DNA from 3 places in the Brochothrix thermosphacta DSM 20171 genome. Region 2 is predicted to be linked to each of the others. Evidence: predicted binding sites of a transcription regulator. Region 2 holds the regulator's gene; each other region holds the start of a gene.
The links. The regulator CtsR, encoded in region 2, represses protease genes until heat stress. The targets are predictions, from matches to a motif close to ATGGTCAATAAAGGTCAAACA.

Region 1 (2,271 bases), 670 kb from region 2:
TAATACATCTAAACGAGTTGCACTCACATCATCTTTTTCTTGTTCAAGTGCTGCTTCCTCAATCTCTAGTTGCATCACACGACGCGTTATTTCATCTAACTCATTTGGCATTGAGTCAATTTCAACACGAATGGTTGCACAAGCTTCATCAACAAGGTCAATGGCTTTATCTGGTAAGAATCGATCGGTAATGTAACGATCAGCCAATGTTGCTGCTGATACTAGCGCATTATCGTGGATATTAACACCATGATGGATTTCAAAACGTTCTTTCAATCCACGTAAAATTGATACTGTATCCTCAACTGATGGTTCAGGTACTAATACTTTTTGGAAACGACGCTCTAGCGCTGCGTCTTTTTCAATATATTGACGGTACTCATCTAATGTTGTAGCACCAATACAATGCAATTCACCACGTGCTAACATCGGTTTCAACATATTCCCCGCATCCATTGCTCCGTCAGTTTTACCTGCACCAACAATCGTGTGAATCTCATCAATAAAGAGTATGATATTCCCTTCACTATTTTGAACTTCTTCCAACACTGCTTTGAGTCGTTCTTCAAATTCACCACGGTATTTAGCACCGGCGATTAAAGAACCAATATCTAAAGAGAATATTGTTTTATCTTTAAGGTTTTCCGGTACATCTTTTCGAACAATACGTGCTGCTAAGCCTTCAACAATAGCTGTTTTACCAACACCTGGTTCTCCAATCAATACAGGATTATTTTTTGTTTTACGACTAAGTATTCGGATTACATTTCTAATTTCAGTATCACGTCCGATAACTGGCTCAATTTTACCAGCACGAACAGCCTCTACTAAATCAATACCATATTTACTTAGTGCTTCATATGTTTGTTCTGCGTTTTGATTCATAACATGTTTCCCCCCTCTGACTTTATCAACTACTGCCTGTAGTTCTTTTGTTTTTAGATTCAATTTCTTTTTCAATTCATTTTTAGTCATGCTTTGTAAACCTAATAGAAAATGTTCTGTCGATAAAAAAGCATCTTCTAAGGTTTCTCTGTGTTTGTTGGCTTCAGCTAGCACTTCATACAAATCGCCTGAAAGTTGCTGTCCGTAAGTTACACTATTACCAGTCACAATTGGTTGTTTATCTAATTGTTCATTAAGATATTTCTCAATTTGTTTTAAATCAATATTTAATTCTGTGTAGATACGTTTTGCAAGTTCATTAGATGTGATAAAGACTAACCATAAATGCCAAATATCAATCGTTTGATGTTGTCGCGTTACTGCTATTTGTTGGGCTTCTGCGATATCAGATTGAACTTGACTTGTCATTTTATTCGGTTCCAAGATCATCACCTCTTCTTTAATTTATAAATCAATTATAAGTCAAAATAGGTCAGCAATCAATAAAAAACACTTATTTTTCCAACAAATTATTTTTAAATTTTGGTGGTGGCGTTGAAAAATACAGCTTTTAAAAATCTTTATGATACTTTTTAAATTACCGCTATGAGTTATTTCAAGTCAAAAAAATTCGGCGTTACCTTTGCTTTATTTCCTGGGAAAAACACTTGATCATTGTTTGCAACCACCATTAACAGTTGCGCAACTAATGAGTGCGTTACTCCTTTAATTGCTTATATTATACTTTTAACAAAGAACGGAATTATATTATAAGGAGACTGTATTTTAAATGGATAACAAAATAAAAGTTAGTGTTCTAATTATGTTAATGGTGCTTTCTTATCTCTATTTTTTCAAATTTCATGAGTATGAAGCAATGAAAGAAATAAATCGTACTATAGTCAAACAAGGATTACATAGAAATGATATTCTACGGCAAACAAAACTTAAAAAAGATAGAAATAGGGATGTTTACTATTCTGAGATAATTTTTAAAGACGATGTTAACACAGTCTATACCTATTTTTATTCACATTCACGTAAAGCTGTGCCTTTTCAAATTTCAATCACATCCTTTAACTCTAAAAATAAGTCGCCAAAACATTCAAGTATTTATGACATAAAAAAAATCATTATTAAATAATGATATACTATATTAAAAGGAGTGAAACAGCATGCTTTTATCAACTTTAAAAAACACTTTTATTTTTGCATTTAAATTTGCATTACTTTTATTTGTTATTTTATCTTCAGTGGTTTTATTTCAATTAATCATTGCATTCTTTGTTTTACATTAATCTTTGTTATAACTTAGCATATTTATTCAACACTAATTTTCACGAAATGGAGCGATATGATTTGAAAAAAATACTTTTTCGTATGGTT
Region 2 (2,271 bases):
CCTTACAAGCAGAGGGTCGGCGGTTCGAGCCCGTCATCCCCCACCATTTTTTGCCGACTTAGCTCAGCTGGTAGAGCAACTGATTTGTAATCAGTAGGTCGCGGATTCGACTTCTGCAGTCGGCATTCATCTTTTTTAAAAAGATGCTGTCAAAAAATAATATCTAACTTGTTGAAAAACAAGAGCCGTTAGCTCAGTTGGTAGAGCATCTGACTTTTAATCAGAGGGTCGCTGGTTCGAGCCCAGCACGGCTCATAGTTAGCGGATGTGGCGGAATTGGCAGACGCACCAGATTTAGGATCTGGCGCCGCAAGGCGTGGGGGTTCAAGTCCCTTCATCCGCATTATGCGAAAGTAGTTCAGTGGTAGAACATCACCTTGCCAAGGTGGGGGTCGCGAGTTCGAATCTCGTCTTTCGCTCCATTTATATTTTTTTGTTTATTTACACCCTTGCCGGGGTGGCGGAACTGGCAGACGCACAGGACTTAAAATCCTGCGGTGAGTGATCACCGTACCGGTTCGATTCCGGTCCTCGGCACCATATATAGCGCCCATAGCTCAATTGGATAGAGTACTTGACTACGAATCAAGCGGTTAGAGGTTCGACTCCTCTTGGGCGCATTATACATACGGGAAGTAGCTCAGCTTGGTAGAGCACTTGGTTTGGGACCAAGGGGTCGCAGGTTCGAATCCTGTCTTCCCGATACGTGAAACAACTCATAATTTATGGGTTGTTTTTTTGTTGTTTAAAAAGATAATTAAGCCACTATTTAATATAAGCTGCTAAATTACCCAAGTTATGCTTGTTTGTATTTTAAAGCATTCGGCTTTACTTCTTAAAAAGTAATGGGGTATGATATGTTTTATCCATTCGAGTTGGATGAGTTGATATGTTTGCACTCGGAATTGCTATTCAGTATAATGAGTATAAGTCAAATTAGGTCAATCAAATTTTGACGGAAACTTGGAGGTTGATACTGATGAGCAATATGTCGGATGTTATAGAAGCCTATATTAAAAGATATCTTGAAGCAGAAGAAGCGATAGAATTAAAACGCAATGAAATGGCACTACATTTTCAATGCGTCCCCTCACAAATCAACTATGTGATTAATACACGATTTACAACAGAACGTGGTTATACAGTTGAAAGTAAACGTGGTGGCGGTGGCTATATACGTATTGTAAAAGTACGATTAAGTACTCATAGTCAATTAGTAGAAGCTTTGTTACATTTGCTTGAGGATAAGGAAATTACGGAAAATGTCGCTACAGATGTCACTTATCGACTGTATAAAGAAAATGTTGTCACAGAAAGAGAAGCTAACTTAATGATGGTTTCTTTAAGACAAAATTTATTAGGTGATAAAACAGGCGATAACGAAATAAGAAAACAATATTTACGTGCTTTTCTTGAACATTTAAAATACGCAGAATAAAAAATAGAAGTAATTATAAAGGAGTGGCTGATTATGTTTGGACGATTTACACAACGCGCACAAAAGGTTATTGCGTTATCGCAAGAAGAAGCAATACGTTTACGTCATAGTAATTTAGGAACGGAACATATTTTATTAGGTCTCATTCGTGAAGGTGAAGGCATTGCTGCTCAAGCTTTAAAAGAATTAGGGTTAGATACTGCCAAAATTGAAGCAGCCGTTGCAGAGCTAATCACAGAAGGTCAGGATGATGTACAAATCATTCGATATACACCGCGTGCTAAAAAAGTGATTGAACTTTCAATCGATGAAGCCCGTAAATTAGGCCATACTTACGTTGGGACAGAACATATCTTATTAGGATTGATTCGTGAAGGTGAAGGCATCGCTGCACGAATTTTTAGCAACTTAGATATCAGTCTTAACAAAGCGCGTCAGCAAGTACTACAATTGTTAGGTGTCAGTACACAACCTAACCAAGCAAATAGAGCTAATGTGCAAGGAACGCCTACTCTAGATGGTTTAGCTCGTGATTTAACTGAAACAGCACGAGAAGACAAATTGGATCCCGTTATCGGTCGTTCAAAAGAGATTCAACGTGTGATTGAAGTATTAAGTCGTCGTACAAAAAACAACCCAGTACTTATTGGTGAACCGGGTGTGGGTAAAACAGCAGTAGCTGAAGGACTCGCTCAACAAATTGTTAATAACGAGGTACCCGAAACGCTTCGTGGAAAACGTGTCATGACATTAGATATGGGGACAGTTGTTGCGGGAACAAAATACCGTGGTGAATTTGAAGACCGTCTTAAAAAAGTAATGGAAGAAATTCG
Region 3 (2,271 bases), 200 kb from region 2:
TCCGGTACCGATAATAACTTGGAATTGACCGTTAGCAGAAAATGAACCTTTAACAACATCAATATTATCTAACGCAGCTTCATCGACGATTTTTTCGTCTTTTAAAACTAAACGTAAGCGTGTAACACAATGCGTTGCTGTGATAATGTTTTCCTTACCACCAACGGCATCGATGATTTTTTGGACTTCTTCTCTTGAAAATGACATGATGTTCACCTCATTCTTTCGTATTTGTAAGCGCATACAGATTTAGCAATATATTGCTCAGTTAATTAACAACTCAATCTTACCTTGTATATACAAGGTTGTCAATTTATTTTTTCGGACAGAAAAAAACACCTAAAACAAAGTTCTAGGTGTTTCATATTTCTGAGAGAATGAACAAGGCATTTTACTTTTTATTTAAGTGCTTGGCTACTAACAACGATATCATCGATTAAACCATATGCTTTTGCTTCTTCAGCAGTCATAAAGTTATCACGATCAGTATCTTGTTCGATTTTTTCAATCGGTTGACCCGTACGTTCTGAAATAATTTTATTTAATTTAGCACGTGTCGCCAAGATATGGCGCGCTGCAATTTCAATTTCAGTTGCTTGACCTTGAGCACCACCTAAAGGTTGGTGAATCATGATTTCAGCATTTGGAAGAGCGAATCGTTTACCAGGTGCACCTGCAGTTAAAAGGAATGAACCCATTGAAGCGGCCATACCCATTGCCATTGTTTGCACATCAGCTTTAACAAATTGCATCGTGTCATATATTGCCATACCAGCGGTTACACTACCACCGGGTGAGTTGATGTATAAGTAGATGTCTTTGTCAGGGTCTTGAGCATCAAGGAATAACAATTGTGCAATGATAGAGTTAGCAACATCATCATTAACTTGGCTACCTAACATAATAATGCGGTCTTTGAGCAGGCGTGAATAGATATCGTACGCGCGTTCACCACGTGATGTTTGTTCGATTACTGTTGGAATTAAGTTCATATTGTAGACCTCCCTTTATTTTAACAAGCTATCAATTATACTACACTCTAGGTCAGCCAAGGTCAAATGAATAGACTTGCTAGTTTTGTAGTTTTTAGATAGGCTTTTATAAACTAAAAATGAACGTTGTTTAGTGTTATTTATACACAACATTTTGATTTAGTTATATAATCGTTTTGAGAAACGTTTATATAGGATATTCTATCACATTTAGTAAGATAATAACGAGTGTAAGACATTGACACTCTTGTATATACAAGTTAAAATAGAAGTGTAAAAGGAAGGTGGAATTTGTGATGACGAAGAAAAATTGGCGCGAAGCCAGTATATATCAAATTTATCCAAAAAGTTTTAACGATGCTAATGGAGATGGTATCGGAGATATTCAAGGGATACGTGAAAAAATACCCTATCTAAAAGAATTAGGTATCGATATGGTATGGCTTACGCCAATGCAACCCTCTCCTCAAAAAGATAATGGGTATGATGTTTCAGATTATTGTGCAATCAATCCAGTATACGGTACAATTGAAGAATTTAAAGTGTTGTTAGAAGAGTTACATGCAGAAGGTATCGATATGATGTTAGATATGGTGCTTAACCATACATCCACGGAACATCATTGGTTCCAGGAAGCAAAAAAATCAAAAGATAATCCTTACCATGATTATTATATTTGGCGTGAAGGTGAACCTGAAACGCTACCAAATAATTGGCAATCAAAATTTGGTGGGAGTAGCTGGGCATATAATGATGCAACATCGGAATTCTATTTGCACCTATTTGATGTGACTCAAGCTGACTTGGATTGGCGCAACCCTAAAGTGCGTGAAGAAATAAAAGCCGTATTGAAATTTTGGGCTGATTTAGGCGTAGATGGTTTCCGTTTAGATGTGATTAACTTGATATCAAAAGACGACACATTCCCAGACGATTATGTTGGTGATGGGCGTCGTTTTTATACAGACGGTGAGCATGTCCATGCTTATCTAAATGAAATTAATACAGAAGTCTTCACACCATATGGTATTTTAACTGTTGGTGAAATGTCATCAACTTCAATGGAAGCATGTATACAATACACGCAACCAGAAAACAAAGAATTAGATATGACATTTAACTTCCATCATTTAAAAGTCGATTATAAAGATGGTGATAAATGGCAATTAAAAGATATGGATTTTAGCCAGTTGAAAACATTGTTAAGTGATTGGCAAACAGGTATGCAAGCAGGTGGAGGTTGGAATGCATTGTTCTGGTGCAATCACGATCAACCCCG

Region 1: clpB (ATP-dependent chaperone ClpB) is a predicted target of CtsR. The motif match lies at 1,365-1,385, and genes of this name have one in related genera.
Region 3: clpP (ATP-dependent Clp endopeptidase proteolytic subunit ClpP) is a predicted target of CtsR. The motif match lies at 1,041-1,061, and genes of this name have one in related genera.

What each region holds. Positions count from the first base shown of each region.
Region 1 covers NZ_CP145608.1:1,972,044-1,974,314, forward strand. The annotation lists gene clpB (ATP-dependent chaperone ClpB) at 1-1,329, opposite strand, end outside; gene V6S17_RS09880 (DUF3139 domain-containing protein) at 1,676-2,029, shown strand.
Region 2 covers NZ_CP145608.1:81,720-83,990, forward strand. The annotation lists tRNA gene V6S17_RS00380 (tRNA-Val) at 1-46, shown strand, start outside; tRNA gene V6S17_RS00385 (tRNA-Thr) at 53-125, shown strand; tRNA gene V6S17_RS00390 (tRNA-Lys) at 183-255, shown strand; tRNA gene V6S17_RS00395 (tRNA-Leu) at 262-343, shown strand; tRNA gene V6S17_RS00400 (tRNA-Gly) at 348-422, shown strand; tRNA gene V6S17_RS00405 (tRNA-Leu) at 452-540, shown strand; tRNA gene V6S17_RS00410 (tRNA-Arg) at 547-620, shown strand; tRNA gene V6S17_RS00415 (tRNA-Pro) at 630-703, shown strand; gene V6S17_RS00420 (CtsR family transcriptional regulator) at 980-1,438, shown strand; gene V6S17_RS00425 (ATP-dependent Clp protease ATP-binding subunit) at 1,469-2,271, shown strand, end outside.
Region 3 covers NZ_CP145608.1:282,699-284,969, forward strand. The annotation lists gene treP (PTS system trehalose-specific EIIBC component) at 1-207, opposite strand, end outside; gene clpP (ATP-dependent Clp endopeptidase proteolytic subunit ClpP) at 399-992, opposite strand; gene treC (alpha,alpha-phosphotrehalase) at 1,289-2,271, shown strand, end outside.